Regions from separate parts of the Peribacillus sp. S4 genome, predicted to be linked through region 1. Evidence: riboswitches for the same ligand, from Rfam matches in the RefSeq annotation. Region 1 holds a riboswitch; each other region holds the start of a gene.
The links. Region 1 has a riboswitch for cobalamin ahead of ACJ9PY_RS26340 (ABC transporter substrate-binding protein). Riboswitches for the same ligand answer to the same signal wherever they lie in the genome.
Positions count from the first base shown of each region.

Region 2: linked by a shared signal. The riboswitch ahead of metE (5-methyltetrahydropteroyltriglutamate--homocysteine S-methyltransferase) and the one ahead of ACJ9PY_RS26340 (ABC transporter substrate-binding protein) in region 1 are both predicted to bind cobalamin.
Region 3: linked by a shared signal. The riboswitch ahead of ACJ9PY_RS10975 ((2Fe-2S) ferredoxin domain-containing protein) and the one ahead of ACJ9PY_RS26340 (ABC transporter substrate-binding protein) in region 1 are both predicted to bind cobalamin.
Region 4: linked by a shared signal. The riboswitch ahead of ACJ9PY_RS05340 (ribonucleoside-diphosphate reductase subunit alpha) and the one ahead of ACJ9PY_RS26340 (ABC transporter substrate-binding protein) in region 1 are both predicted to bind cobalamin.

Region 1 is NZ_CP175708.1:5,474,793-5,482,502, forward strand. Features, by position in the region: gene cbiB (adenosylcobinamide-phosphate synthase CbiB) at 1-533, opposite strand, end outside; gene ACJ9PY_RS26330 (heme ABC transporter ATP-binding protein) at 530-2,002, opposite strand; gene ACJ9PY_RS26335 (FecCD family ABC transporter permease) at 2,009-3,064, opposite strand; gene ACJ9PY_RS26340 (ABC transporter substrate-binding protein) at 3,027-3,998, opposite strand; cobalamin riboswitch at 4,170-4,345, opposite strand; gene ACJ9PY_RS26345 (polysaccharide deacetylase family protein) at 4,432-5,280, opposite strand; tRNA gene ACJ9PY_RS26350 (tRNA-Arg) at 5,510-5,583, shown strand; gene ACJ9PY_RS26355 (hypothetical protein) at 5,760-5,933, shown strand; gene ACJ9PY_RS26360 (hypothetical protein) at 6,042-6,716, opposite strand; gene ACJ9PY_RS26365 (hypothetical protein) at 7,644-7,710, shown strand, end outside.
Region 2 is NZ_CP175708.1:809,826-817,535, reverse strand. Features, by position in the region: gene ACJ9PY_RS03865 (aminopeptidase) at 1-870, opposite strand, end outside; gene bcp (thioredoxin-dependent thiol peroxidase) at 882-1,352, opposite strand; gene ACJ9PY_RS03855 (potassium channel family protein) at 1,415-1,834, opposite strand; cobalamin riboswitch at 2,071-2,262, shown strand; gene metE (5-methyltetrahydropteroyltriglutamate--homocysteine S-methyltransferase) at 2,405-4,714, shown strand; gene ACJ9PY_RS03845 (acyl-CoA thioesterase) at 4,707-5,183, shown strand; gene ACJ9PY_RS03840 (ABC transporter permease) at 5,225-6,010, opposite strand; gene ACJ9PY_RS03835 (ABC transporter permease) at 6,015-6,806, opposite strand; gene ACJ9PY_RS03830 (ATP-binding cassette domain-containing protein) at 6,855-7,710, opposite strand, start outside.
Region 3 is NZ_CP175708.1:2,298,073-2,305,782, reverse strand. Features, by position in the region: gene cobK (precorrin-6A reductase) at 1-328, opposite strand, end outside; gene ACJ9PY_RS10985 (sirohydrochlorin chelatase) at 325-1,245, opposite strand; gene cobJ (precorrin-3B C(17)-methyltransferase) at 1,264-2,901, opposite strand; gene ACJ9PY_RS10975 ((2Fe-2S) ferredoxin domain-containing protein) at 2,916-3,284, opposite strand; cobalamin riboswitch at 3,436-3,626, opposite strand; cobalamin riboswitch at 3,828-4,024, shown strand; gene ACJ9PY_RS10970 (hypothetical protein) at 4,007-4,135, shown strand; gene ACJ9PY_RS10965 (energy-coupling factor ABC transporter permease) at 4,199-4,942, shown strand; gene ACJ9PY_RS10960 (energy-coupling factor ABC transporter substrate-binding protein) at 4,944-5,255, shown strand; gene cbiQ (cobalt ECF transporter T component CbiQ) at 5,242-6,018, shown strand; gene ACJ9PY_RS10950 (energy-coupling factor ABC transporter ATP-binding protein) at 6,037-6,882, shown strand; gene ACJ9PY_RS10945 (YozQ family protein) at 6,981-7,199, opposite strand; gene ACJ9PY_RS10940 (alanine/glycine:cation symporter family protein) at 7,366-7,710, opposite strand, start outside.
Region 4 is NZ_CP175708.1:1,114,298-1,122,007, reverse strand. Features, by position in the region: gene ACJ9PY_RS05355 (SulP family inorganic anion transporter) at 724-2,181, shown strand; gene ACJ9PY_RS05350 (hypothetical protein) at 2,267-2,413, shown strand; gene ACJ9PY_RS05345 (manganese-dependent inorganic pyrophosphatase) at 2,511-3,440, opposite strand; cobalamin riboswitch at 3,733-3,914, shown strand; gene ACJ9PY_RS05340 (ribonucleoside-diphosphate reductase subunit alpha) at 4,052-6,349, shown strand; gene ACJ9PY_RS05335 (ribonucleotide-diphosphate reductase subunit beta) at 6,395-7,447, shown strand; gene ACJ9PY_RS05330 (flavodoxin domain-containing protein) at 7,419-7,710, shown strand, end outside.

The sequences.
Region 1 (7,710 bases):
GTATTAATCGCCCTGTACACCATCGCGAGCGGCGCACCGCCGATAGCTGCCCAAAATAATGGCGCTGTAATCCCATCACTGGTATTTTCCGCTACGGTTTCCACCGTGCCCCTGACGATTTCTGGCTCATCAAGATCAGCCGTATCACGGCCGACGATATAGGAAAGCTTTACCCTCGCTTCAGGGAAATCCCGTTCATTAAGCGGAAGGCAAACATCCATCCCAGCTTGCTTCAGGCCCTTCTGAGCTATCGTTGTGGAAATGACAACAGCTTCCCAAAGGATACCTGCAAGCGGATGGATTAGATAAGCCAAATAAACGGTAAGAAGTGTAATCAATAACACCGCCGATAGGACGATGATCAACATGAAGAGCCCTTTCCGTTTCTTATATGCCCCTTTATTGAACGCCAGGTCCAACTTGCTAATCATCGTTCCTATCCATTTGACTGGATGCGGCCAACTTGGAGGATCTCCAATTAATAAATCAAGGAAGAACGCCAGCGTAACCGCAAAAAGATGATGATAAATCATAATTCCTCAATCCGTTTCCGATTATTCGTCAATGCTTCCACTGTACAATCATATACACCGCGACTGATCAGCTTCCCTAACGGAGTGATGGTGCCTGCATATTGAAGCTTTGCCCCTCTTTGAGTTGCCGCAATCAACATGCTGTCTGTCGATGTTCCTGTTGCACAAGTATTTGTCACCTTATCCATGACATGCAAATCATGAAGCGCTTTTACTTTTGCCTCGGTCGCAGTCACTATACTGTGGATATATGCCTCTTCTGCCAAATGCCCATTTACGAATATCCATGTATTTATCGTTCCTGGAGAAGAACTCCAAGAATGCCGGTCAGCTAATGAAGCGTCGATGGCATTCCCTACACCGGCCGTCACAATGATAAAAACCGAGAAATCTTCAGCTCTTAAAAGCTTGAAAGCGACCGTATCGAGAAAGACAGCTGTCATCATCCCTACCGTTTCCTGAGGCTCAAAACCATGAGCTGTTAAATAGTCTGCCATTTCAACATGATGATCCTCGCAATCATAACCATGATGGACGTGCCTATTCACAAAATACTTATGCCAGCCCGTCCCAGAACCAGTCACTCCAGAAGACATCGTTCTAAGCGGGATCGGAGACTTCAATTGAATCATCTCAAATCCGACTGTCAAATAAGATTCATCAATTTCCAGCGGGATGGTATCCTGGCCATGCTTTTCCGGAACGATGAACATTTGCGGTTTCGGAAGGGCGGGATGCGGATGTTTTTCGATCGTCGTATGATATACACCCTGAATCCGTTCCTGTTGAAGCACTTCATTCGGGACATCAACGACCTGAATCTGCCCTTTCTCAAGCAGCATAAGCCGATCACAATATAATCCAGCCAAATTCAAATCATGAAAAATTGAAATAACGGTCAACTTCTGCTCTTTTGCCATTTTCCTCATTAGATCAAGAAGATCTTTTTGATAGGAAAGATCCAAATGGTTCGTAGGCTCATCCAAAAAAAGGATTTCCGGCTCTTGGGCAAGGGCCTGTGCCAGCAGGACCCTCTGCCTTTCCCCTCCTGATAATCGATCAAAATGAAGATCCTGAAAATCAGCTACTCCCGTTTGTTCCATCACCCGCTGGACAATCGATTCATCTTCTGCGGACCAACTATGGAACCAACCTGATTGATGGGCATATCGCCCAAGCGAGACCGTCTCTTTTACTGTATAGGAGAAAGCTAATGAGGAATGTTGAGGGAGCACGGCAATGACCTGTGCAAGTTGTTTTGACGAATAATCCTTCAAATCCCTGCCGCTTATCCGTACGCTTCCGCCTTTATAATCAAGCACCCCGCTAAGCATACTTAAAAGCGTCGTTTTCCCGCTGCCATTAGGACCAAGAACCCCGAATAATTCCCCCTTATGTACATCAAAAGAGACAGAGTCCAAAACAGCTTTGTTGTGATATCCACCTGTTAACCCTTTTACTTCAAGCATCCGTTTTTACCCTTCTCTCCGTCTCTTTAATAAAATCAGCGCAAATGCAGGTGCCCCGATAAGTGAGGTGATCACCCCGATCGGCAGTTCCGATGGGGCAATGATCGTTCGTGCTACAAAATCGGCCAATATCAAGAATCCGCCTCCTATCAACAATGACAACGGAAGCAAATGTTTATGGTCAGGTCCCCAAATCTTTCGGACAAAATGAGGAATGACCAATCCTACAAAACCAATCGCCCCTGAAACGGCAACGGCTGCCCCTGTCAATGTCGAACCGGCTATCAAGATCCACATTTTCCGCCGCTTGACGTTCACACCTAAGTGTTTTGCCCGGTCTTCCCCGAAAGTCATCGCATTCAATTCTTTTGTATTCATGATCAAGGTCAACGAGCCAATGATAAAAAACGGCAAAATGATTACGATATAATTCCAGCCGCGCATTGAGACGCTTCCCATCAGCCAGCCGATGATTTGTCTTAATTCATCACCCGTCAGCGCAATCATCAATGAAATGAAGGCACTTAAAAACGAGCTGAAAATGATTCCCGTTAAAATGATCGTTTCCACTTTCATCGACCGATCCATTCTTTTTGCAAAAGTCAGTACGCAGAGCATCGTGAGCACTGAACATAAGATGCTCAATGCCGGAAGAGTATATAAACCGATGAATGGCAGTGATATATTCAAAAATATCGTCAATACGGCGCCGACCGATGCTCCTGATGAAATACCTAATGTGTAAGGATCAGCGAGCGGATTCCGGAGCAGACCTTGAAAAGCCGCACCCGCGATCGCAAGTGATGCCCCAACCAAACCAGCGAGCAGCACCCGCGGCAAGCGGATGTTCATCACGATATTCGTAAGCATCACATCCGGATCGGCAGAAATCGGCAAGTGGAAAATCTCCTTGCCGATTATTTGTATAAGTACGGGAATCGGAACTGGCACCGAACCAAAGGAAATGCCTATCGTCATTGCGAATAACAAAATCAACAACGCAATCAAATAAGCAAACGCCCATTTAGTTGTCAAATTGGTTCGGATAGACTGCTTTGGCAAGTTCCTCTACTCCTTCTATTAAGCGTGGACCGGAACGGGTCACCAAGTCAGAATGGACATCAAAGACTTGGCCATTCTTAACAGCATTTACGTCTTGCCATCCTTTTCGGGCCTTCACTTCACTTACTGCATCTTTCGTATAATAACCATACGTTGTAATGATGACATCAGGATTTGCAGCAATCATCGACTCTTCATCAATTTTTGCCCAACCGTCCAATTCAGCAGCCGCATTATCCGCTGAAATAATCTGAAGCATCTCATTCATGAACGTATTTTTTCCAGGTGTGTATATTTCCGGTGAAGGCGAAACTTCCACTAAAACGGTCTTCCTATCCTCTTTCTTTACGGATTTGGCTTTTTCCTGGATATCCTTGAGCTTCGTTTTCATATCCTTAACGATTTCGTTTGCCTTATCATGTTCTCCCGTTGCCTTTCCAATCATTTCAATAGATTCATAGACTTGGTCAAAGCTTTGTGCATCATTGACTACGAGCACATCTATTCCAGCATCCTTAAGCTGCTGTAAACCCTCATTTGAATTATGGGCACTTGATGCATGCGCAAGAACAAGGTCAGGCTTCATGGAGACAATCAGCTCCGTGTTCATTTCCATTCCGCCAACTTTTTCAATTTCTTTCGTCTCTTCCGGGTAATTATCATTGTCGGAAACACCAACGACCTTTTTACCCAAACCAAGTGCAAAGACCACTTCCGTATTACTTGGTATCAACGAAACGATTTTCTTCGGTTCTTTTTCTATCGTTACCTTTTCCCCACTTGCATCTTTAATCGTAATCGGGAAAGCCTCGTGTTGAGCATGATTCGTTTGCTCTTTTTCTTTTCCTTCATCAGCAGCACCACCGCAGCCTACCATCATGCCTGCAGTAAGCAACATTAACAGTATCAGACCAAAAATCTTCTTCATTTTCATTCCCCACAATCTTTTTATTTAATTTCTTCATACCTAACAGAGAAAACCAATACTGGAAGATACCCCCAAAATAAAAAGCATCTCCCGTTAAACGGAAGATGCTTGCATGGCAACAATATCAATACGGACTCTTTCTTAGGGTCTGCCACACACCTTCCCATCCGCGTAGGTTACAGGTGTACGAATTCTGGCAGGTCTCCTGGCTCATGGTCATCGTCAACGGCACCTTCCCATATCTCATACAGTGGTACACAGCCGTCAGCTCCCATATACAGTGGCGGGACCGCGTTGGCATTTCACCAACTTCCCTATTAAGTCATTAAGACACCAAATCGTTCATATGTATATAATTTTCACTGCCTTCATTATACACCATGTAAGAATCGATTATTATATGATTTTTCTGAACAAGTGCGAAATGACCCTTCCACCTTCAATGCTTTGCAGCATTTTCAATCAGCGACGCAAACCCATTGATCGATAACCCTGGTGAAATCCGAACTCGATGCAGAGCATGCATCCCTTGGTCGCTTGAAGCTCCCCCAGGGTCGGTAGTGACTGCCATCTTGTATCCAGCTTCTTCTGACAGCCTGAGACTCTCTTCGTTATACCGGCCAACCGGATAGGAAAGAACTGTCGTGTCCTGGTCGAGGATATGGTCGAACAGCACCTTCGACTGAACCATTTCCGCTTCTTGCTGCTCTGCCGTCATGCGGTTCAGCTCCAAATGGCTGATGGTATGGCTTTCAATTGAAATCCCATCCCTGCTCATCTCCAACATTTGATTTTCAGTCAGGTGATGGCCATTATCAATGGACTTCCCGATCATGAAGACAGTTGATTTCATATCATGTTCTTTTAATATCGGGAAGGCCTCCGTGTAGTTATCTGTATAGCCATCATCAAAAGTAATCCAGACGCACTTCTCACTTGGCATCCGATTCTCGGTTAAAACGAGGAATGCTTCTTCAGGGGATAATGTATAGTAACCATTCTCCCGAAGCCAAGCCATCTGTGATCGGAATTCCTCCCTTGGAACCCGAAGGCCATTCCCTTGGGAAATGCTGTGATACATCAATATCGGGAGCTGGACCGGGGACTCGGCCTTTAACCAGTCTCCCGTATCGATTTGCCCCTCCGAATCCTGCCCGGTCCCATTCTCAGCCGCTTCGGCCACTTCAATGTCATCTTCCGCAATCGGTGCAGCCGTCTTTGTGCCTATCCCCTCTAAAATCCCTTGTGAGCATCCAGGTAAAATCAAAACCCCCAGCAATGCCGCCATCCTTAACACTCTATATTTTTTCACTATCATTCTCCTGATTTTTTTATAGTATAATAGTACCAGAAAACCAGCGGGCAATAAAGTATTCCATTTAATGAAAAAAGAGGAAAAACGAAAGCTTAGCGACACGCTAAACATTCATGAGGATTTTTTTTCATAAGTATGTGCTATTAGCTTGAAAAGTTTGCCTATAAGAAATATAATAAATAAGTCGTCGACTTTAATATATGTCCCAGTAGCTCAGCAGGATAGAGCGACAGCCTCCTAAGCTGTAGGTCGTAGGTTCGATTCCTATCTGGGACGCTAAAGTTTATAAGCCCTGTTATAATGCGGTTTCTCCGTGTTGTAGCAGGGTTTTTTTCTGTTGGTATGACCGTAAAAGCCGGAAATTGTATGTAGGATAAAAGCATTTCTGTACGTAGGAAACAGTGATATTCCATATCACTATTATTTTTCTATGTTTGGAGGTGCTTTTTTTCATGAAAAAACACGTTATTAAACAGCGTGGAACAGCGTTAAAGGAACGGAAATTGACCAGTAAGACTACTGAAAGTTTCACGATTGAATACACACTGCATGAAGCCTTAGATATTTTTCTACGTGCAAAAGTTGCTGAAGGTGTCCGACAGCGAACATTAGGCGAATATGTGTGAAGTGAAAAGGATATTTTCGAAAATTCTTGTTGGACTATAGTAAAAGGGGTTTATCAGTGATACAGACTGATAAACCCCTAAATTCATTTTATTGAAAATTAAGCACTTCTATTTCTTTAATGTTAAAGAGCGTTTCCACGAACCATTCCATTTAAATCCAATAGGGTGTCCTGCAATTATAACACCTAGCACATAAACCCCATCAACAGTTATGTTAGCAGTATCTTTTGTACTGTTCTTTTTACTGAAGGATGCCTTCCCGCCTTTATGTAACCAGTCAACTTCCAAATTAATTCCAGTTAAGTAAGAATCGTAATTAGAAACTGATACAAACTGAGGTTTTTTATTAACCAATTTATATTTGTATTTTATTCGAATATTCTTGTATGAACCTAGTACGATTTTCCCATTTTGAACTGGTGACCACCAGTTCAAAAGTTTTGAGCCACTCTTTGTAGTAGCAAAAGTTTGCATTCCACCGGAGTTTTCTTCATCTTCAGAAACTGAAATTTCTTCATTAACTTCAATTTCATCTTCTTCTTGAAGACCTTTTACGAATTCTTCAAATTCTTCTGTTGTATCAAAATCTAATTCTGTTGGATTAATAGTTTCTGTTGAATCATTCAAGTCAACTGTTTCAAAACCATAAGTTTTTTCTAACTGGTTGATTTCAGCATTAATGTCCTGTTGATTAGATGAAGATTCTGCGAAAGTTTGAATAGGATTAGCTATCCCGAGCATAAATAAAGTAAAAACACATATGATGCATGAAAACTTTTTCATGTTACCCCCTAATAAAATATGATAGTATAAAACTACAAATATATTAACATAATTTCAAAAAGAAGGCAAATATGCAATTAAATAGAAGAGGTGGTAAAAATTGTTTTATAAGAAATTATTCTTAATTAGTTTGGCTGTGACTATTGTTGCAGCATTCGTGTTACCACAAATTGGCGATGGATATGGTATACCTTTGAATTGGATAATCTATAGAGGTGATGGAGAGGTCACAAATATTCTACAAATATTTCAGTATAAGATTTTTAAACACACACAGATTAAATTAGGTTTACTTGTACTAAATACTCTCATGCTATTTGCAGTTTTAAGTATAATATTTAAACTTTTTACGAAAATGGACAAAGCTAGGTAGGAACAGTGTATAAACTCGAATGCCGAAACTAATTTTAAATGTCTATATTGGAAACTTCCTTTAATAGAAAGGTGTTTTAAACATTTTTTGGTGTACTGAATCTCCTTAATTATAGGACAGTTAAAGGACGACGATTATATAGAAAACTTTGGCGAGAAATGATAAAAAAGCTTTGATGTTAACTGTAGATAACATCGTGGAAAGGTGAGTAAGAAAGAAAAATTTAACTTCTTTCAACGTTGCCGGACCTGGGTAGGTACGCAGGATTGCATAGAGAAACGCTGCAATTGAAACGTTACGTTATCTGAATAAAATTATATCTTTTTTTAAAATAAATGTTTTAACCTGTCCCATCCGGGTATACAAATACTGTAAGACATTCTCACCAAAGGAGATGATAGTGCATGATGAGTACAATCAGAAGCCAATGGAACAAAGAGAATGACGCAGCGGTGTTTAGTCCCGGTGATCAGCGTTAGAGTCAATTGAAGAGTTGGAAGATAATCAAGCATGGGAATTACTAGTCTTCTCATCCAAAGGAGGAAGATACGATCATGAGTATTTACAGCCTATGGAATCCAGAGAATGATGAAGCAATTTTCAGTCCGGGTGATCAGAAGC
Region 2 (7,710 bases), 920 kb from region 1:
CAATATGTATGGATTGATTCCAATAGCGAACTCCCCTATAAACCGGGACCCTTCATCAATATTCAGAATTTGGTTCATTTCAGGGTCACGATTGGAAGTCGCTTTAATGATTTTCCCCTTTTTCAAGTTCAATTCTATGTCACTAAAGGTGATTCCTTCATAGGTTGTGGGTGTGTTGAAGGATATCCTTCCATTAAGACTATCTTTTATGGGTGCCGTAAATACTTCCCCATCCGGTAAATTCTTTTTTCCGGCACATATGACGGCTGGCATGCCTTTGATGGAAAAGGTCAAATCTGTCCTTGGTGAAACAATCCTGACTTTGTCAGTACGTTGCATCAATTGTTTTAACGGCTTCAAAGCCGTCTCCATTTTCCCGTAATCCATTGTGCATACGTTCAAAAGAAAGTCTTCGTACCTATTGAAGGTCATGCCGGCTTTTTGCGCTGCTGCCTTGGTGGGATAATTAAGTAAGACCCAACGTCGGTTGTTTACATAAAAAAGTGTAGGGGAATTCATGGCCTCCCCTTGAAGACGGTGCCTCTCGATGGGAACATCAGTCATTTCCGCATTGTTTTCTTCCCCAGTGATGATGATGACCGCATCGATATCCGTATATTTCTTCAAGGCCCATTGCGAAGCTGTGTCAAGCTGCTCCTTCACATTCCCTAGTAACAGGTGGCGGCTTATCTCATCGTCCTCGAGTTCCACATATGGATAAGCACCCACTCTGTATATTTCATCAATCAACTCTTTCAATAATGGTTTCGTGTTGATATGCCCCCGTATGAGGATTCTCTCTTTAGGCTGTAATTGTATCGAATGATGAACCAGCCTGGCTGCAAGCTTCGTTATCCTCTCATCCTTCATCTGCCTATCCCTTATTTTTCGAGTTCGCGAAGAGTTTCAAGCGCTTCTTCGACGTGGCCTTTAACCTTTACTTTTCGCCATTCTTTGACTACATTTCCAGCCTTATCAATCAGGAAAGTTGAACGTTCAATGCCCATATACTCCTTGCCGAAGTTCTTTTTCAATTGCCAAACATCAAATGATTCAGCCACTTCATGATTTTCGTCAGCCAGCAGCAGAAAAGGCAATCCATGTTTTTCGATGAATTTTTCATGACGTGCCGCTGGATCTGGGCTGATACCAAGGATGACCGCGTTCAATTCCTCGAATTGCTCATTATGGTCCCGGAAATCACAGGCCTCCGTCGTGCAACCTGGCGTCATGTCTTTTGGGTAAAAATATAAAACAATGTTTTTCCCCTTAAAATCCGATAGGGAAACCATTTCACCATTGTTTGCAGGGAGTTTGAAATCAGGTGCTTTTTCGCCAATTTTAACAGTCATATTGAACCCTCCATTTCTTTCATTATGGTAAGAGTACCCAATAATCGAAAGAAACACAACTTTCATTTATCCTTCCTATCTTTCTGCTCCAGATCGATCACCGTACGAATCACGAACGCTGCCGGCAGTGTATACCCAATGAAGGCCTGAATGGTAGCTATCATCCTTCCCATGCCAATTGGGGCTATATCTCCATACCCTACAGAAAACATCGTCATCGCACTAAAATAAAAAGAAGTCTTCAATTGCTCATAGAAAGTCCCATCCAACCGATTGCCCATATCAAGAATCACCGAATGATTCTGAAGCTCGTATAATAAATAAATCAGTGCAAATCCAACTAATATCGTCGCATATAAATTGCCAAGCCACAGCATATCCTCAAGAGAAAATTTCTTTCCTCCCGACTCAACAAGAAATAACGTACGAATGCTCATCACCATGCAAAAAATGATCCCTGCAATCAAGATGTAGAAAGTCATCCCCCACGCCCCATTTCAAAACGCCACTTCCTCTATACATACTCCCTGTCCAAACAATATATTCTTTTTAGGAATCAGCCTTATCACCGACAAACGCATTAAACGGAAACTTTCCCTAATCCTTTTTCCATGTTGACCCTTTTGGTCGGATATGTTAAGATTGTCTAAATTTTTATAATAGTTTTTATTTTATAAATATTTGACCTGCAAACAGTTAACAAGGCAGGTTTTGCAAAATTTCATATGTGGAAATAGGTTCCTAATTTCATTAGGATTAAAAGGGAAGTCCGGTGTAATTCCGGCACGGTCCCGCCACTGTAATGGGAATGTTAGCGTCAATCAATATGCCACTGATCAACGGATTGGGAAGGCCAGCCGCTAATGATATTCCCTAAGTCAGGAGACCTGCCTATTTCGACAACACTGTTTTAACCTACGGGAAATAGGGAGGTGTTAGGGACCTTATAATTGTAAGGGGCATTTTGCATGCCTCTTTATTTTAAGCATTTCTAACTTTCTTTTTTGACGGTTAGGAATGCTTTTTTTGTTCGATTAATTGAATGTAGGAGGATGGGAATTTTGAAGAGCAGCAGTTTGGGTTACCCTCGAATCGGGGAAAATCGTGAATGGAAACGTACATTGGAAGCATACTGGTCAGGTAAAATCGATGAAGCGGAATTTACGGCACAACTAAAGGCAATCCGTATAGGCAACTTACAAAAACAGCAGCAACGGGGCATTGATATCATCCCTGTCAACGACTTCACTTTCTATGATCAAATGCTCGATATGTCCGTCATGTTCGGTCTTGTTCCTGAACGTTATTCAGCTTATGAAGGCGGAAGTGTCCCCCTTTCCGTTTATTATTCAATGGCCCGGGGAAACAATGATGAAGTCGCTTCAGAAATGACGAAATGGTTCAATACAAACTATCACTATATTGTCCCTGAATTAAAACTGGCACAGCTTACTTTAACAGAAAATAAACCACTTACAGCATATCGGGAAGCCAAGGAAAAGCTAGGGATCGAAACGAAGCCCGTTTTGATCGGACCTTATACTTTCCTCTCCCTTTCAAAAGGCTTCAATAAACAGGAAATCCCTGGCATCATCCTGAGACTGCTTCCCCTATACACGCAAATCCTGCGGGAGTTGGAGCAAGAAGGCGTGAAGTGGGTTCAAATGGACGAACCTTCCCTTGTTTCATCCATTTCCAAAGATGATATGCAAACCGTTACTTACCTCTATGATAAACTGAATGAAGCAGCACCAAACCTTAACATCATGCTACAAACATACTTTGATGCCGTGGAACACTATCAAGAAGTCATCGAATTAAAAGTCCAAGGAATCGGTCTTGATTTTGTACATGATAAAGGGAGGAATTTAAGTAATCTTGAGGCGTTCGGCTTCCCAAAGGACAAAGTGCTTGCAGCGGGTGTGATTGACGGAAAAAACATTTGGCTATCCGATTTATCCAAAAAAATCGAATTGATCGAGACACTTAAGAAACAGGTAGCCGAGGACCAAATCTGGCTACAGCCCTCTTGCTCCCTGCTTCATGTCCCGGTGACCGTTCGTAATGAAACCGCCCTTTCAAAAGAAGTGAAAGAGGCCCTTGCTTTCGCTGATGAGAAACTTGAGGAAATCACACTTTTGGTCAAAGGGAATAATCAAGGCATTGAAGCAATCGCCGAAAAAGTCGATGTCAATAAATTTACGATTCAAACGTTAGCCAATTCAAATGTCCGAAATCACCGGTCTGTACAATCCAATGTCGAAAAGGTTAAAAACAGGACCGCCGGCCGTCAGCTTCCATTTAAAGACCGTTACCAAAAACAACAGGAATTTTTCAAATTGCCTTTTCTCCCTTCGACTACGATCGGCAGCTTTCCGCAGACATTTGAAGTTAAACAAGCACGCGGGAAATTCAATAGAGGAGAATGGACAGCCAAGCAATATGAAACATTCGTTAACGAAGAAATCGGCAGGTGGATCGAAATCCAAGAAGAAATCGGTTTGGATGTTCTCGTTCATGGGGAATTCGAACGGACGGATATGGTTGAATACTTCGGTCATAAATTAGGCGGATTCGTCTTTTTAGAAAAGGGTTGGGTACAATCCTATGGATCCCGCTGCGTGAAACCGCCAGTCATCTACGGCGACATCCATTTCATCGAACCGATGACAGTCAGGGAAAGTGTATACGCACAATCACTGACGAAGAAGACGGTGAAGGGAATGCTGACAGGTCCTGTTACGATTTTGAACTGGTCCTTTGTCCGTGATGATATTTCCAGGGAGGATGTTTGCTTTCAGCTGGCGCTCGCTTTAGAAAAAGAAGTCATTGCCTTGGAATCTGCTGGAATTAAAATGATTCAGGTTGATGAGCCTGCACTTAGAGAAGGTCTGCCATTGAAAAAAAGCGATCGCGACGAGTATTTGAACTGGGCAGTGAATTCATTCTTGATATCCACATCTAGCGTGGAGGATACAACCCAAATTCACACGCATATGTGCTATTGCGACTTCAACAGTTTCATGGATGTCATCTCCTCCCTCGATGCCGATGTAATTTCCATCGAAACATCCCGCAGTCATGGGGAGCTCGCTTCCGCATTCGAGGAAAAAACATATGAAAAAGGCATTGGCCTGGGGGTGTATGATATTCACAGCCCGCGTGTGCCGGCAGTGGAAGAAATGGTCGATATGATTGAACGGGGCATCAAGGTATTGGATAAAGACCAGTTTTGGATCAATCCCGACTGCGGCCTGAAAACAAGGGGTATCCCGGAAACCGTCGCTTCCCTGAAAAACATGGTCGAAGCAGCAAAAGTCGTCCGTAAAAACCTTTTAGTAAACCAGCAGGCAAATGATTGAAAAGAACGCTGCCCATCCAACACAGCAGTCACGGACTTTTTTAACCGACCTTGTTTTTCCACCGGATACAAATCATCATAATACCATCTTTGGCGGAAAAGTAATGGCCTATGTTGATAAAATAGCTTGCATTTCCGCTATGCGACATTGTCGAAAACCCGTTGTGACTGCTTCAAGCGACTCTTTTGATTTTTTGGCCCCCATCAAAACAGGGGACGCGATCAACCTTGAAGCTTATGTCACCTGTGCTCATCGCACATCAATGGAGGTATACGTGAAAGTGGAGCGAGAGAACCTATTAACAGGGGAAAAACAGCTTACGGCACGCGCTTTTTTAACGATGCTTGCCATTGATGAAGACGGTAAGCCGACAAACGTACCTCAGGTCATTCCGGAGACGGAAGAGGAAAAACAGCAATATGTTCAAGCCCAAGCAAGATATATCGAAAGAAAGAAAAAACGGAACTAAACAAAAACCCCTTCAACATGAATGCTGTTGAAGGGGTTCTTTCAGTTCCCTGCCCCGCGGTATCTCTTCACTCCCTGATTCCATATGAAAACGGATATCACGAAAAAGGCAACTCCAATTACAGGTGTGGCAAATGCATATGCATACCACTCTTCTTTTCTTAGGAAATAAGATGCCGGATAGACACCGACAAACGCGAATGGCAGCACCCATGTAAGGACAAAACGGATGACCTTATTATAAATATCAACAGGATAGCGCCCGTAGTTCCCGATATTGTACATCATTGGCATGATGGATGTTTTCGCATCCGACCAGAACCCAATGCTTGCTATCGCAACGAATATGGCTGCATAGGCAAGTGCCCCGCCTATTGCAAAAATGATGAAAAGAATCGGGTCATACCACGCAAGCTGAAGATCCAATGAAATCGCCGAATAGAATATAATGATCAAACCGGTCACAACACCAAATAACGCTTCAAGCTCGATTCTTTCTAAAATGACTTGAAACAGGCTATGTATCGGTCTTGTTAATATCCGGTCCATTTCACCTTTGACGATATAGCGGTCATTAAAATCCCAGATGTTGAAAAAGGCCGAAAAAAGGGCGAAAGGGATAAGGAAGAATCCATAAATGAATATGATTTCTTCACGGCTCCAGCCGCTTAAAAATTGCGTATGTCCGAAAACGACCAAGATAAATACCAGATTCACGACCTGATTCAGCAGATCTGATAGGATTTCCATGAAGAAATCGGCTCTATATTGCAGTCTTGTCTTCATATATTGACTCACATATTGAAAAAACATCGATACATAAAACATCCCGTCAACCTCCTTGAATAATCAGCTGTTTTTTTGCGACTATCCATAAAAGCTGAATCGGTATTATGAGAATGATGCACCAAATTAACTGCTGTAAAAGCGCCATGCCAATTTCGCCTGAACTGTAACCGTTCGTAAAAATCATGCTTGGTACATAGCTGATCCCTTGAAAGGGTAAATATTTCATCACTTCCTGCGCCCATATAGGATAGAAACTGATGGGCAGCAGCAGACCGGAAAATAAATCAATGATAACCCTTTTAGCGCGGATTAATCCGGCATTATTATATAAGAAAAAGGTAGTGATTCCCGTCAATAAATTAATTTGTGTATTGATGATGAAACTGAACAGCAAGGAAATGCCGAAGATCCCCCATACAGCCGGATCGCGCGGCAATTCAATAGGAAAAATGAAAGCTACCAGCAGCATTCCCGGAATCGAGAAGAAGAAAAAACGGAATATCCCTTCCCCAAGTCCTTGCATCGTTTTCATGCCTAAATAGTTATAAGGCCGGATCATCTCAATGGCAACCTTGCCGTCTTTAATCTCAGTGGCGATTTCGCGGTCAATATTATTGAAATAAAAAGCGCGCGCCATCCATGCAACCGCAACATAGGTTGTCATCTGCATGCTTGAAAGTCCTTCGATGGAGCTTTTTTCTCCATATATCGCATTCCATAAGAAATAATAAGCACCGATATTAATGCTATAAATTAAAATGCCAGTATAATAATCCGTTCGATACGCAAGCATCATTAAAAAACGCATGCGGATCATGGCAAGATACTTCCCCATAGCCCTCCCCCTTCTTGATAGACACGTTGTTTCTTAATGATAAGAGAGTCAGACAGTGCCTTCTTCGTAAATGTTGCGAACAATTTCTTCAATGGACGTTTCATGAATTTTGATGTCCTTTATTTTAAAATGAGATACGACAGCTGAAACAAGCTGTGAAATATGATCACTTTCTTCTTTCAACAAGGCAATGTATGTTTGATTTTTCTCATCATGAACCCAGTTAGCGGTAAATGGGAGCGGTAATGATTGCAATTCCTTCAATGCGATCGGCTCGATGAATTGAAAATGGATCTGTTTTTCCTCAGCCCAGTTATCTTTCAAACTCTGCAATTCCCCATCATAGATGATTTGCCCTTCATCCAGCATGATTACACGCTCACATAATGCTTCAATGTCCCCTAAATCATGGGTGGTCAAAAGGATTGTCGTATTATATTTCTCATTGATTTCTTTCAGGAACTCACGAATCTTCATTTTCACGAGCACATCAAGTCCAATTGTCGGCTCATCCAGGAACAGCAAAGGCGGATTGTGGATCAAGGCTGCCGCAAGCTCGCAGCGCATTCGCTGACCAAGCGAGAGTTTACGCACTGGTTTGTCCAGCAAAGGACCGATATCAAGCGTCTTGATGACATGTTCCATATGATCGTTATATTGTTCATCCGTTACCTTATAGACCTTTTTTAACAGCCTAAACGATTCTTGAACCGCAATATCCCACCAAAGCTGTGAGCGCTGACCGAATACGACTCCGATAGTCTGAGTGAACTTTTCCCTCTCTTTATGTGGATTCATGCCATTGACCGTGATTTCGCCTGCTGTCGGTTCCAAAATACCTGTCAGCATTTTGATCGTGGTCGATTTCCCTGCACCATTTTCCCCGATATAAGCTACCATCTCA
Region 3 (7,710 bases), 2.4 Mb from region 1:
CTATCAATTTATCATTCTGAAACCGTTGACTTTCACGCTCATAACGAATATAAGGAACATTTGCTGCCTTTGCTCCGTTAAGGGCGTTTTTGGATGCTTCTTCGGCAAATGGGTGACTTGCATCGACTACAGCCTGAAAACCTTTTGCAGAGATTAAAGATGTCATATCTTCTGCAGATAATCGGCCAATCCGGGTGGATATCCCTGCATCCTGCAAACTCTTAGCAGCCGATTCGGTTACAACAGTTGCCAAAACCTTGTACCCCACCTGCTGCATCTCAATCGCTAATTCCCTTGCATCACTTGTACCCGCCAAGAACAAAATCATTTTGATGTCCCCACCGCTTGCCCATCATGATCGTGGTGATGATCATGGTCGTGGTCGTGATGGTGATCATGATCATGATCGTGGTCGTGATGGTGATGATGGTGAGCATGTCCATGTTCCTCGACATGTTTACGATAGTTTTCCAAATCACGCGCCCCGCTTGATTTGCCTTCACTGGCTTCAATTACTCGTTCTTGCAGAATGTTCTGTAAGGTTGGATGGTATCCAAAATACTTTGCCAATATGAATTCTCGATCATGATATTGCTCTTGATAGCCTTTCAGCATATCCTCCATTCTTTCCATCAACACCCCAGTGAAGAGGAAATATGGCAGCATCACAATTTTTTTTGCCCCTAATCGGATGCATCGTTCAATACCTTCATCCACGTGAGGGTCCGTTACACCCATGAAGGCTGTTTCGACCCATTTAACGCTTAATTTTTCCCATAATAATCGTGAAATTTTATATATATCACTATTGGCATCAGCATCACTGCCACCTCGGCCAATTAGCAATATCGCTGTCTCAGAATGTTCAGAGGTCGTATCGAATCCCGCTTCCTCAAGACGGTCTGTCAGGATCGTCAATACATCATGGTGGACCCCGATCGTTTGGCCGTATGTGAATTTCACTTCTGGATACTTGGTTTTCCCATCCTCTATTTCAGCTGGGATATGTAATTTCGAATGTCCTGCATGCAACAAAATGATCGGTATGACGATAACTTCAGTAGCCCCTCGTTTTACACAATTATCGATTCCTTTGGATATATTCGGTGCCGCAAATTCCAAGAAGCACGTTTCCACTATGAAACGCCCGTCCATTGCCGGAATCATATTTTCAATAAAATGACGGACTTCTTCATTTCCCGAAGCCAACCGGCTTCCGTGTCCTACGAACAAAACTGCTTTCATTTACTTTCCCCCTCTTGATTAGTCTTCACAAGGCGCAGGCTCTATGTTTATTTTGGGAGCGATGTCCTGATAAGAAAAATTCTGTATCTTTTTCGAACGTTTGAAGTATTTAAAAAGCCGCTCATTTGGATGGGCATTTTGCTTATACTCGCCGACAATGTCCGTGATCAGTTCTACAAGCTGTTCCGGTTCAATGCCTTCCGCTACCGGCTGACCCGGATGGGCTGTTCTTCCAACCGGTTTAGCTCCAAGAAATAAGTCGAACTTCCCTTTTCGGAAGACAATCCCGATATCATCCATCACAGCACTATAACAAGCCATCCCACACCCATTAAAACCGATGTTCAGTTCCTTGGGCATGCTCATTCCGCCAAGCACCCGGTGTATTTCGTCCGCATAAGGAATGGATTCCGCTTTTTCACCATCACAGAAATCACAGGCTTTTAATGTCAGTACATCCCCAATCGGCGACAAAAGAAAGTTTGCTGATTGCAATTTCCCCGTAATGACTTCCGGATCCATTGTCGGGATCTTTAAGACGATTTTATGATTTGGCGTATATTCCATCGTTCCCTTTTCCCCGACAACTTCCGCAAGTGTCATCATTTGTTTGGGAGTGAATTGTTTATTCGCCACACCTGGACTAACGGCAAGTTCGAATACCGACTCCATTTTTTGCTGAACAATCGGCTGAATGGACTGCTTAACGGCTTGACCCTTGACTCTTGACAGGGCCTCCATTGCCATTTCATAGGAAGCTGGCTTCTTTTCTGGTGCTTTTGTAAGTAATCCAACTCCTCCAGCGGAATCGGTTAAGGCTTCTTGATCTAATGCCCACGGTTCCGCTTCTTTTTGCAGTCGCTGATGCGGCTTCAATGTTTGCTTTTCCGAATTCAGCGTATATTTTCTCTGATAGCCTCTTGGTGTGATGATTTTGTCATCATATAAAAAGGTGGATGAATTACCGATAATGACGGTTGTCAACATTCCAATATCGTGATTCAACATATCCTGCAAATTGGTTATGACAATATCCTGCCTATCGCGATAAGCACTTTTCACCAACCCGACAGGTGTATCCGGCGAGCGGTAGCGAAGGAGAATCTTCTGTGTTTCAACAATTTGCCGGGTCCGCCTGCCGCTGCGCGGATTATAAAGCGCAATGACAAAGTCTGCCATTGCAGCTGCTTCAACCCTTTTAGCGATCAGTTCCCAAGGAGTTAAATGATCACTGAGGCTGATCGTACACGAATCGTGCATGACGGGCGCCCCAAGTAAAGACGCACATGAGTTGATTGCAGAAATGCCAGGAATGACTTCAATGCCCACTCCAGTTTCTTCTTTCCAGCCTTTTTCAATCAATACTTCATAAACCAACCCTGCCATCCCGTAAACTCCGGCATCCCCACTGGAAATCACCGCCACTTTCTTTCCCAGCTCCGCTTGTTTCACTGCTTCCTGTGCACGTGATACCTCTTCAGTCATCCCCGTACTAATGATCGTTTGATCTGTTAGCAGTCCCTGAATGAGTTCAACATAAGTTTTATAACCAATGATGTAGTCACTTTCTTGAAGGGCTTCGACGGCACGTTTGGTAATGTGTTCAAAATTCCCGGGCCCAAAGCCCACGACGAATAATTTACCGTTTGTACTCATTAAGACATCTCCTTTTACGCTTTGTTCTTTGAAATACCCGTATGAGCAGGAAAATCTGGATTAGGGGCCATTTCCCCGTCATTGTACTGATAGATCATCTGTGAAACAAACTCACCATCATCGATATTACTGACGATCTGCCGACCGAAATCAGGCGTTTCCACTCGATACCAGTTTCCTTGGGGATAGGCAATCACAACGCAGGCATCCTTACATCTTCCGTTACAGCGTGTCCTCGTTGTATGGATTTTCAGATCCAGTCCTTTTGAAGCAATTTCATCGCGAATCGCTTGGGTTACTTCTTCCCCGCCCTTTTTCATGCAGCTGCTCCCATTACAAATCAACAGATGCGTATTTGTACCCGTCAAGTTCCAAGTAGTCATCTTCTTCCTCCTAGGTTCAGGGAAAAGGCGAAATAAAAAACCTTAACATAAGAGTCAAGGTTTTAAAAAAACTATATGAATGAGGAGCCAAAGGCGAGCATGCCAAATCCTCCCAAAATCGTCATAGTCCTTCTACCTTTCCCTCCGAAAAGTATCATGCAATTTTAAAAGCAGGTTTCCTGGCTTACGCTTCATTTTACTTTGTCCCTTCCCGGCATCATGCCAGTGGCTATCGACAATTTCATCAGCGTTTACAGTAGCGGGGGCTGCATCGGATTTTCACCGATTTCCCTATTATCCCTTGCTTATTCACACAAGGGCACTTTTAAAATGAAATATTTGGTTTTATTATACATTTCAAACTAACTTAATCTATCATATAACAACTTTGTCAAAATTCAATAGTTTATTCCGACTGTTTAGAAAAGTTTAAACGTGTAAAACCAGTTACAATCCTATCCTCGCAACAAATTTCGGCCCCAAAAAAAAGATAGTGTAGCTGGAATTATTTCTTTATGGTACACTATACGAGAATTTTCTAAATAATTACATAAGTTTCATGGTGTTGAATTTCTCGGAATTCAGCTTAAAAGGGAAGCCGGTGAAAATCCGGAGCGGTCCCGCCACTGTAAAGGGAAGTTCCATTACGTTAACTTTAATCCACTGTCAAATGAGATGGGAAGGATGTAATGGGATGATGAACCGAAGCCAGGAGACCTGCCATGAAGCGTGAAACTGTTTCAGCCTACGAGGATGGGCGTGCGGATCAGGCAAAATGGCCCATGGTTGGTTCATGCTGCAAAATTCCTGTTCATTACGCACTTCTTTCCTTTGAGAGAAGTGCTTTTTAGTTTGGGCGCCGCTTTTCTTCTCAAGATTGATCAGAACAATTAAAAGTGTTGAAAGGAGAAAGAATGAAAAGAACCAATTGGAAAATTATTTATTTTGTCATTTTATTGCTTTTTGTCCCGAAACGGGCATTGGCCATGCATATCATGGAGGGCTTTTTACCCATAGAATGGGCTATATTCTGGTGGGCCGTGACGCTTCCATTTTTAATCTTGGGTTACCGGTCCATTAGGTCCAAAGTAAGGGAAAACCCAGAAGCAAAAATGATACTTGGCCTATCGGGCGCATTTGTATTTATATTATCGGCCCTAAAGATTCCTTCTGTTACGGGAAGTTCTTCGCACCCTACCGGAGTTGGTTTAGGTTCCATACTATTCGGACCATTGGCCATGAGTGTGGTCGGCTCCATCGTTCTGTTATTTCAAGCTGTTTTACTGGCACACGGAGGATTGACGACATTAGGGGCCAATGCATTCTCCATGGCCGTTTGCGGACCCTTCATTGCTTACTTTGTCTTCAAGGGCGCAACTAAATTGGGATGGTCTTTTTCACTTGCCGTATTCTTGGCAGCTGCTTTTGGGGATTTGGGCACCTATGTGGTAACTTCTGTTCAACTTGCTCTTGCTTTCCCTTCCGAGGTAGGGGGATTCATGGCCTCTTTCAGTAAATTTGCAGGGATTTTTGCCCTGACCCAAATTCCCTTGGCGATCAGTGAGGGGTTATTGACAGTCGTCGTAATGAATTTCTTGAAAAAATACAATCTAGGCGAATTGAAATTGCTGCGAGTTTTATCTAAGGAGGCCCGTTAAAATGAAAAAAAGTTTACTGCTGCTTTTCCTGGTTGTCATTCTTGCAACCTTACCGTTAATCACCCAACAAGGAACGGAATTTGGCGGTGCCGACGGCGAAGCCGAGGAAGCCATCACTAAGATCCATCCGGAGTACAAGCCATGGTTCAACAGTATTTGGGAGCCGCCAGGTGCAGAAACCGAAAGCTTATTATTTGCGCTTCAAGCTGCAATCGGAGCCGGCTTCATTGGATACTTCATTGGTGTGATGAGACAAAGGAATAAGCAAACCAAACAAGAATTGGCCGAAAAATCGAAGCATGTTACTCATTGATAAATATGCCTATTTCAATGGGCTAAAGGATGTACATCCGTTGGAAAAGATGGTTTTTGCACTCTCTCTTTTGCTGTTTTCGTTAACGGTAAGGGATATGGCCGTTTCGCTCATCACTTTTACGGTGATGAGCGCTTTAATCATTTTCGCGGCAAAAATCCCGCTTTCTTATTATCTTAAATTACTTCTATTACCGGGATTTTTTATACTATCAGGAACCATTACCATCCTTTTTTCTTTCACTAGTAAATTCACTTCGATTTCGAATACATGGTGGTCCTGGAAGATCGGGAATTGGCAAATATTCATCAGCGATGACAGCTTTGGTACGGTGGCCAATTTGATCACTGTCGTATTCTGCAGCATCAGCTGTTTATATTTCCTTACCTTAACTACACCCATTACCGTCATCCTATCCGTGCTGCGAAAACTTAAAATGCCTTCGTTATTGGTCGATTTAATAGAATTGACCTATCGATTCATCTTTATTTTTTTAGATACGGCTTTGGCCATTCACCAATCACAAGCTTCACGGCTGGGGTATGGTTCGTTTAGGAAAGGCATTCGATCTCTCGGATTACTAATTTCATCATTATTTTTAGGAGTATTGCAGCGCTCTGGACAGTTGACGATGGCCATGAACGCAAGAGGCTATCAGGAGAACCTTTCCTATATCGAGGATACTTACACCTATTCCTCACGCAATTGGCTGATCGCGATTGTCATACTAGGAAGCTTAATCCTTATTAATGGATATTTGTAAATTGGAGGCAACCCAACAATGGACGAGCATATTTTTCATATAGAAGGCCTCACCCATCAATTCGCAGATGGAACCTTCGCTTTAAAAGGACTTTCGCTAACGATCCAACAAGGTAAAAAAATTGCATTATTAGGCAATAATGGTGCTGGCAAATCGACTTTATTCCTCCATTTAAATGGTCTATTGCAACCTACTGCAGGAAAGATCAGATTTAAGGGCAAGAAAATGAAATATGACCGGAAAGCATTATTATCATTACGAAAGCAAGTCGGTATCGTTTTTCAAGATCCCGACTCTCAGCTCTTTTCCGCTAATGTACAACAGGATATATCGTTTGGACCAATGAATTTAGGATGGGATAGAATTACAGTCCAGGAGAAAGTAAATTGGGCAATGGCTGAAACGGAAGTAACCGAACTAAAAGACAGACCTACCCATTTTTTGAGCCTTGGGCAAAAAAAACGGGTCGCCATCGCAGGGGTACTTGCCATGGAGCCCGATGTCTGGCTCTTGGACGAGCCTACCGCTGGATTGGATCCTTATTTCTCAAGACAAATCATGAATCTACTGGACAGTATCCACCACCCTGACAAAACGATAATCCTCTCAACTCATGACGTTAATTTTGCTTACCAATGGGCTGATGAAATCGTGGTCATGAACGATGGTAAGGTCATATATCAAGGGGACCCTGTTTCCGTTTTCCATGATGAAGACGTTTTGCTGCAGGCACATCTGGAGAAACCGTGGGTTTTTGAAATGTTTCAAGCCCTTCTTCAATCAAGGAATCTTGCAGAAAGGGACCTTTTCCCAAGAACGAAGGAAGAATTGCTTCAAAACTTGGAAACAGAAAAAATTTATTAATTAAGATCCCCTAGCTTCTGTTTCACCTTTCCAGAAGCTAGGGGACCCGATATATCTTTAAAATATTCAGCGATAATCCTTGTTCAAAAGCAAAAACCTCAGTATTTCTTTTCTTCCTTTTCTTTTTTAATCTCAATATCCCTTCCGTTTACATCATCAATGACTGCCTTTATCTCGCCTTCCGCATAAGTATCCGAGACTTGTTCGTGGGTTTGAGCCAGTCCAGAAGATAAAGGATCTTCCCGTTTATAATCGCTGACATCATATATTCTCCCGGCAACTTCTGAAGATTCATTTTTTGATTGCTTCCTATCCATTTGTTTCACTCCTAGTTTTTAAATTATCATTGCAGTATTAAAGACAAAGGTATTTTGTGTAAAAAACGAAGCAATATTCAATAATGATGAAAAAAGGGGGAAAAGACGAAAAAAGCTTACAAGTAATATCCCCTTTCAAGGACTTACTTGTAAGCTTAATGAGAACTTAGGCTTCCTTTTTCACATCCACATTATCGGATGGGTCACCCCAACATTCCACATTTTTCAAACCTTTAATATTGTTCACATGGAAAACTGGATTTTTCCCACTTTTCTTTTGCTTTTGATAATCCGCCAGTGCAGCAAAAGCAATTTTCCCTAGTAATGCTATGGCAATCAGGTTGATAATGGCCATAAGGGCCATAAGCAAGTCAGCCAGTCCCCAAACAAAATCCAGTGAGGCAAGCGAACCGAATATCACCATTCCTACGACTGCGACACGATAGACATTCAGCCAAACCTTATTTTCATTGATGAAGCCGATGTTCGACTCTCCATAATAATAGTTGCC
Region 4 (7,710 bases), 1.2 Mb from region 1:
ATTATAAAGAAGTAACATGTCCTTTATGTAAATCCAGTATCATTGATGAGGAATAGCCTCTTAACACAAGGACGGTTCATACTCCCAAACTTTGATAGAGCTGGCTTTTCATCCTCACCACTTCCATATATGGTAAAACGGGAAAATATCATTCCGGTAAAAAAACTCTCTTACTTCCTGCCCACATATTGACACAGTTAGAGCACGATCTTTTTTTCATTATATGAATGGTAAAGGTACGGTCACCCTATAGGGCTCGATAAGATATAAATCAAGTAAGCGTAGAATGTCATGAATCGGTTCCAATCGGTGGCGTAAAGCTAGCAGGAAAGGGATATCCATGTTTTTGATTTTTAATTATGAAATAGATCTCTACCGTTTTACTCCACTCCCCCTTAGCGGGAATTTCACAAAAGCCTATAGGGGCCCCTTACGTCAAAAATGGCCAAGCCATTAACGGAAATCCCATTCGACTGACTTTATTACAAGCTTTACCTGTATGCATTCGCCTACCTCGATATAATTGACTTCCCTCACATGATAGCTCAATCACCTTTTATACCAATTATTCTCTCTTAAAGCATTTTCCTTCGTAAGATAAGAAATGAATAGCCCTCGATTTGTCGTTTATATTATCCATATAGATAGAAAAAAGGACTCATGCTATAATTTAGTGCGTTAAAAAAGAAATGAACACACATATATAAAAGAAGGAGTGTTTCTTTGAATACATCTGCTTACAAAAAGGAATGGTTCGGCAACGTTAGAGGAGATGTTCTTTCGGGTATTGTCGTTGCCTTGGCATTGATTCCAGAGGCGATTGCCTTTTCGATCATTGCTGGCGTTGACCCAATGGTTGGTCTATATGCCTCATTCTGCATTGCCATCGTCATCTCCTTTGTCGGCGGAAGGCCGGGAATGATATCGGCTGCCACTGGCGCAATGGCACTCGTCATGGTCGACCTTGTTAAAGATCATGGCTTGAACTATTTACTTGCTGCAACCATATTGACTGGTTTGCTGCAAATTTTACTAGGGGTTTTAAAAATCGGGAAATTAATGAAGTTCATTCCGAAGCCAGTCATGACTGGTTTTGTGAATTCTTTAGCCATCTTGATTTTCACGGCACAGCTCACCCATTTCGTGGGCGAAACATGGATCATGTATGTTATGACAGCCGTTTCATTAGCTATCATTTATCTTTTTCCGCTGATCACGAAAGTCATACCTTCACCACTTGTCGCCATCATATTCATGACGATCGTTGCAGTTACCACGGGGGCTACGGTGCGGACGGTTGGGGATATGGGGCAATTGACCGAAGCGCTTCCGATGTTCATGCTTCCAGACATCCCTTTGACCTTCGAAACTTTGGCGATCATTTTCCCTTATTCCATTGCCCTTGCGTTTGTTGGACTGCTTGAATCGTTATTGACGGCTCAAATTGTCGATGAGATGACTGACACGGACAGTAATAAGAATAAGGAAGCCAAAGGCCAGGGGATTGCGAATATCGTCGCCGGATGTTTTGGCGGCATGGCAGGATGTGCGATGATCGGCCAATCCGGTATCAACATTAAATCTGGTGGAAGGGGCCGGCTATCGACATTTGTAGCGGGCGCATTCCTTATGGTATTAATCGTGGTATTGAATGATGTCCTTATCAAAATACCGATGGCTGCACTTGTCGCAGTCATGATCATGGTTTCAATCGGGACATTTGACTGGTCTTCCCTAAAGAGGCTCACTAGAGCTCCTAAGTCGGATGCAGCCGTGATGATCGTGACGGTCCTCATTGTCCTTTATACACATGACTTATCAAAAGGCGTATTTGCCGGAGTGCTTTTGAGCATGATTTTCTTCTCGGCTAAAATTTCTAAAGTGGCAGTAGAGAAAACGGCAGACATCCAGGCTAAGAAAATCACTTATCGTATCAGCGGACAAATATTTTTCGCTTCTGTCCAGGACTTTGTTTCAAAGTTCGACTTCAAGGAAAAAGCCGATGCAATCGTCATCGACTTCTCCCATTCCAAGATCTGGGATGCTTCAGCAGTCGGTGCTGTCGATACGGTTATTCTTAAATATCAGCTCTTGGGAATACCTGTCCAAGTCCAAGGACTCGATGAAGAAAGTTCGACATTGCTTGAAAAACTCGCCACCTCAGAAAGTAAAATATCTTAAAGAAGTAAAATTCTGCTGAATAGAAACTTTTCAAACCGACAAAATAGATAACATGAATCATTTCCTTTTGAAAGGAGCGAAAAGCATGACACCCGAGCAGGATTATACGGCAGCAAATCTGTCACCGGATTTATTGAATGAACTGAAAAGCTTTGAAAGCAAACTTGGCGAGGAAGCCAATAAAGAATTGATTGTCATCGCCTATGAAAAAGAAAAGGAATCTTTAAATTAAGAAAAAAGACTCAAACACCCTTAATGGATGGTTGAGTCTTTTTTTGAATGTACAAAAAAAGGCTGCCCAAGTTTTAATGAGCAACCCTTTTCCTGAATTATTTGCTGAATACGTCGGTTAAGACCGGAACGATTTGTTTTTTACGCGATACAACGCCTTCCAAGACGGCGATGTTATTGTTTAATGAAACGTCATATGCCTTTTCAACCGCATATGCCGCTTTACCAAGGGCCAAGGCAACGGAATCATTAGTCAGGATATCCGTAACGACGAATAGGAACAAGTCCAATTCCTTCACTGCGATGACCGCTTCAATCGCTGCTTCCAATTCTGCTTGCTTAGCAAGGACTTCGTTCGGATCAACGGCATTGACCTGTGCTATTTCCACTTTAGCCATTCCCATGGAGAATTCCTTGGCATCAAGAGTGATGAGCTGGGCAATCGTTTTGTCGCTTAAGTCAGCTCCCGCTTTCAACATTTCCAAGCCATATTTTTCAGCGTCGACTCCAGCAATGGCAGCGAGTTCCATTGCTGCTGCAACGTCCTGCTCCGTGCAAGTCGGCGATTTGAACAATAAAGAATCGGAAATGATGGCAGAAAGCATAAGACCTGCGATTGCTTTAGGGACTTCAATGCCGTTTTCTTTATAAATTTTATTTAAGATGGTTGCCGTACAGCCAACTGGTTCAGCACGGTAATATAATGGATCGCTTGTTTCAAAGTTAGCGATACGGTGATGGTCGATAACTTCCAACACACGGACTTGGTCAATATCTTCAGCGCTTTGCTGGCGTTCGTTATGATCGACCAGGATTACGCCATCAGCTTCCCCTGCAACTTTTTCCACAAGACGGGGAGCATCGAATTTGAATTGGTCCAATGCATATTGAGTTTCACCATTCACTTCACCCAGACGAACTGGTTCAGCGTTGATACCTAGCTGTTTTTTAAGATCTGCATAAGCGATTGCTGAACAGATTGTGTCTGTATCCGGGTTTTTATGTCCAAAAACTAATACTTTTTCCAAGATTTTATCCCCTTTTTCATAAATATTTTTCCGCGAATCCCCTCAGTGCAATAACGGAGAGCCACCTTTACTAGACACTTTATTTTAACACAAAATCCCGTAAAATCAGCGCTTGATTTATCCATTCCCCCATAAAATCTTTCATTCCCCCACCCTCTTCCATCACTTTGTCAATAGATAAGGGTTGGTTTTTTTGAAATATATTAGTTGAATTATCATCGTATATGGCTTACGATAATATAAGCAGAAATACTAGATATTGATTACATAAACAATTCCAATAACTATATATAGAATTTTTATAATCCAAGGTGCCAGTGATGGCTGAAAAGGGAATCCGGTGTAAACCCGGAACTGTCCCCGCAACTGTAAATGTGACGAAATGAGAAAACCACTGTATAGATCTCTATACGGGAAGGACTCAAAGTAGGATGATCATGAGTCAGGAGACCTGCCTTGAATTTTTCACGTTTCTTATTCTTCGGGGATTGAGATGATGAAACGATAGTATAACGGCTATTTTTTCATGCCTCTTTTATTCTATCGTTTGATCCGCTCAATTCTTTGGGCGGTTTTTTTATTTTAGCGGAAGTTAACAAGGAGGATTATTAATGACTCAAACATATAACTCTACCATAAGTGAAAATGACACAGAAGCGAAATCCATCCAGCTTGAGATGTTATCGAAGGAATTCGAAGGCCGTCTCGATATGGAAAAGTTCAAAAAGCGTTTTACAAAATGGCTTGATCGCAAAAGTGACTCAACCGAAGAACAGGCTTCAAAAAAACTGATTCAGCTCGCTCTTGAAGGCGTGGATATCGATGCCCCGGATTGGACTTTCGTTGCTGCAGCAGAACTGTTGAATACAATGTATAGGGATGCACAAGCCAATCGAGGTTATGAGGGCAAGAGTTATGGCCCATTCTATGAGCTGATCACAGAACTCTCCCAGCTATCGGAAGGTCAGCGTTATCCCATTTATAAACCAGAACTGCTATCTTCATATACAAAAGCGGAAATTGAGGAATTGGGATCGGTGATCGACCCGGAAAAAGATAAATTATTCTCTTACATAGGCATCTACTTATTGAATGACCGTTATCTGGCCCGCCCAAAAAAGGACAAGGTCTTCGAACTGCCGCAAGAACGTTTCATGATCATCGCGATGGAAATCATGCGAATGGAAAAAACGGAGCACCGCCTGCAACTGATAAAAGAAGCATACTGGGCCATGTCCAACCTTTATATGACCGTTGCGACTCCTACACTCTCCAATGCAGGTAAAACACATGGACAGTTAAGCTCCTGCTTTATCGACGCAATTGAAGATTCCATCGACGGAATTTACCTATCAAACTACGATGCGGCAAAAGTATCTAAATTCGGCGGCGGTGTTGGTCTTTACGTCGGTAAGGTTCGCTCGCTTGGTTCCGATATCCGCGGTTTCTCTGGAAATAGTTCCGGCACGACGCCCTGGATTCGACTATTCAACCAGACAGCTGTAAGTGTCGATCAATTGGGACAACGTAAAGGTGCCATCGCGATTTACTTGGATGCCTGGCATAAAGATATCATGAGCTTCCTCGATTTGAAGACTCAAAACGGGGATGACAGATTAAAAGCACATGATATTTTTACAGGTGTATGCATACCGGATTTATTCATGGAGGCTGTACGCGACAGAAAAGAATGGTATCTTTTCGATCCGCATACCGTTAAGCAAACCCTTGGATTTTCACTTGAAGATCTTTATGACGAAAAGAAAGGCGAAGGAAGCTTCAGGAATCATTATGCACTTGCTGTCGAGGCCGCAGAAAATGGCACGCTTCCAAACTATAGCTTTGAAAAAATCAATGCGATGGACATCATGAAAAGCATCATGATTTCTCAATTAGAAGAAGGCGTACCGTATATGTTCTACCGCGATGAAGTGAATCGGAAGAATCCGAATAAACATAAAGGTATGATTTATTGTTCTAACCTTTGCACGGAGATTGCCCAAAACCTAAGCCCTTCGACGATCACGGATGAATATGAAACAGAAGATGGAGACGTTGTTGTGGTTCGTAAAAGCGGCGATTTCGTTGTCTGCAACCTTTCATCCATTAACTTGCCCCGAGCGGTGGGCAGCGATGTTCTGGAAAGATTGATTCCCATTCAGATCCGTATGCTGGACAATGTCATTGATGTGAATAATCTTCCTGTCAAACAAGCATCCATCTCGAACAAACGGTACCGGGCAATTGGTTTAGGAACGTTTGGATGGCATCATTTACTTGCCACACAGAATATTTATTGGGAATCCGATGAGGCTGTTCACTATGCAGATGCTTTATACGAAAAGATCGCTTACTTAACTATCAAGGCATCCAACGAACTGGCCAAGGAAAAAGGATCTTACCCATACTTTGAAGGTTCTGATTGGCATACAGGGGACTATTTCGAACTGCGTGACTATACAGATCAAAAATGGCTGGATTTAAAAGCAGACGTGCAGGAGCACGGAACCCGTAATGGCTATTTAATGGCGATTGCCCCCAATTCATCGACAGCCAAAATCGGTAATTCCACGGATGGAATCGATCCTTTGTATGAAATTGAATTTTACGAAGAAAAGAAAAACTTCAAATTCAAGGTGACCGCACCAGGCTTGACGCCAAATACGTATGAATATTATAGAAAGACGCGATTCAATTTGGATCAACTGGAAAGCATCAGGCAAAATGCAGCCCGCCAACGCCATATTGACCAAGCAATCAGCTTTAATCTGTATGTACACAATACAATCAAAGCGAAGGTCCTTTTGGACATCCATTTAACGGCATGGGAAAGCGGGTTGAAATCAACGTATTATGTTCGTTCGACGTCTTCCGAATATGACAATGCCTGCGAAAGCTGTTCAAGTTAACGTCAATCATGACCCAGTAATCTATTCTTAAAGGAGTTTTCACGAATGACCAATCATATAAAAAAAATTCGGATGCTCGAACCGACGCATCCAACAAAGGCAACCGGTGTTTTCAAAGGAGAAGCTTCAGGCTTCCTTCTTTGGAACGATATACAGTATGAAAAATTCTATGATACCTATACACAGCTCATCAATAACTTTTGGAAGCCTTCGAGCGTGAACATGATTCAGGATAAAAAGCAGTGGGGCGAATTGGATGAAGATATCCAGGACGCTTTTCTCGATATCCTTACGATGATTGCTGGAATGGACAGTCTTCAAACGCCCACTTTAGTAGAGATCCTTCGGTACATAAAAGATCCGGCGGCAAAAGCTATCCTGGCCAACATGGCCCAGCAGGAATCGATCCATAATGAGTCTTATTCCTATATCCTTGCTTCCTTGATTCCGGTAGGCAAGCAAAAACAGCTTTTCGACCGCATCAAAGAACATCCTGAAGTGATTAAGCGTAACCAACCGATCGTTGATGCTTATCAAACGTTCGTGGACGATCCCAGCCCTCAGCATTTATTCGAGGCACTGATCCATTCAACGAACCTTGAAGGGATTTATTTCTATTTGGCTTTCGCCTTTTATTATAATCTAGGACGCCAAAATCTAATGACCGGTTCAGCTACGATGATATCCTATATTCATCGCGATGAAATGGTCCATTTCGATTTCATTGGCATGCTCGTTCAAATCTTGATGTATGAATATCCTGAGTTAAATAATGAAGAAAACACGAAGTTCATCTATACAACGATTGAAAAAGCAGTCGAACTCGAAAAGGAATGGTCTGAATATATGCTCGAAGATATCCAAACGAAAGCCGATCTCGATTTGGAAGAATTCAATGAGTACATCGAATATATCGCCAACAAACGGTTACGTATGCTAGGCCTTGAAAATTTGTATAAAGAGTATGGCGAGAACCCGATGCCATGGATCAAGACGTTCGATGATGAATCCATCGGCCTTACCAAAACCGATTTCTTCGAACAGAAGTCAAGGACATACAGTCAAGTAAATGCCAGCAATGGGTTCGATGAGCTGTAAAATCGCCATTGTCTATCATTCTGCCGGCGGCAATACAAAAGCGCTTGCCGAAGCCCTCGCTGCCCTTTTACCTGAGGCTTTCTTATATCGAATGAATGAATTCGATTTACGTACATTGCCGGATTACGATGCCTTGATCGTCGGCACCTATACATGGGGCAATGGGGAGCTTCCCGCTAAATCAGCAGCCTTTTATAAAGAACTGGAACAGTTGCCTATTGCTCGCCTGAAAACGGGAGTCTTCGGCACTGGCGAAACCAATT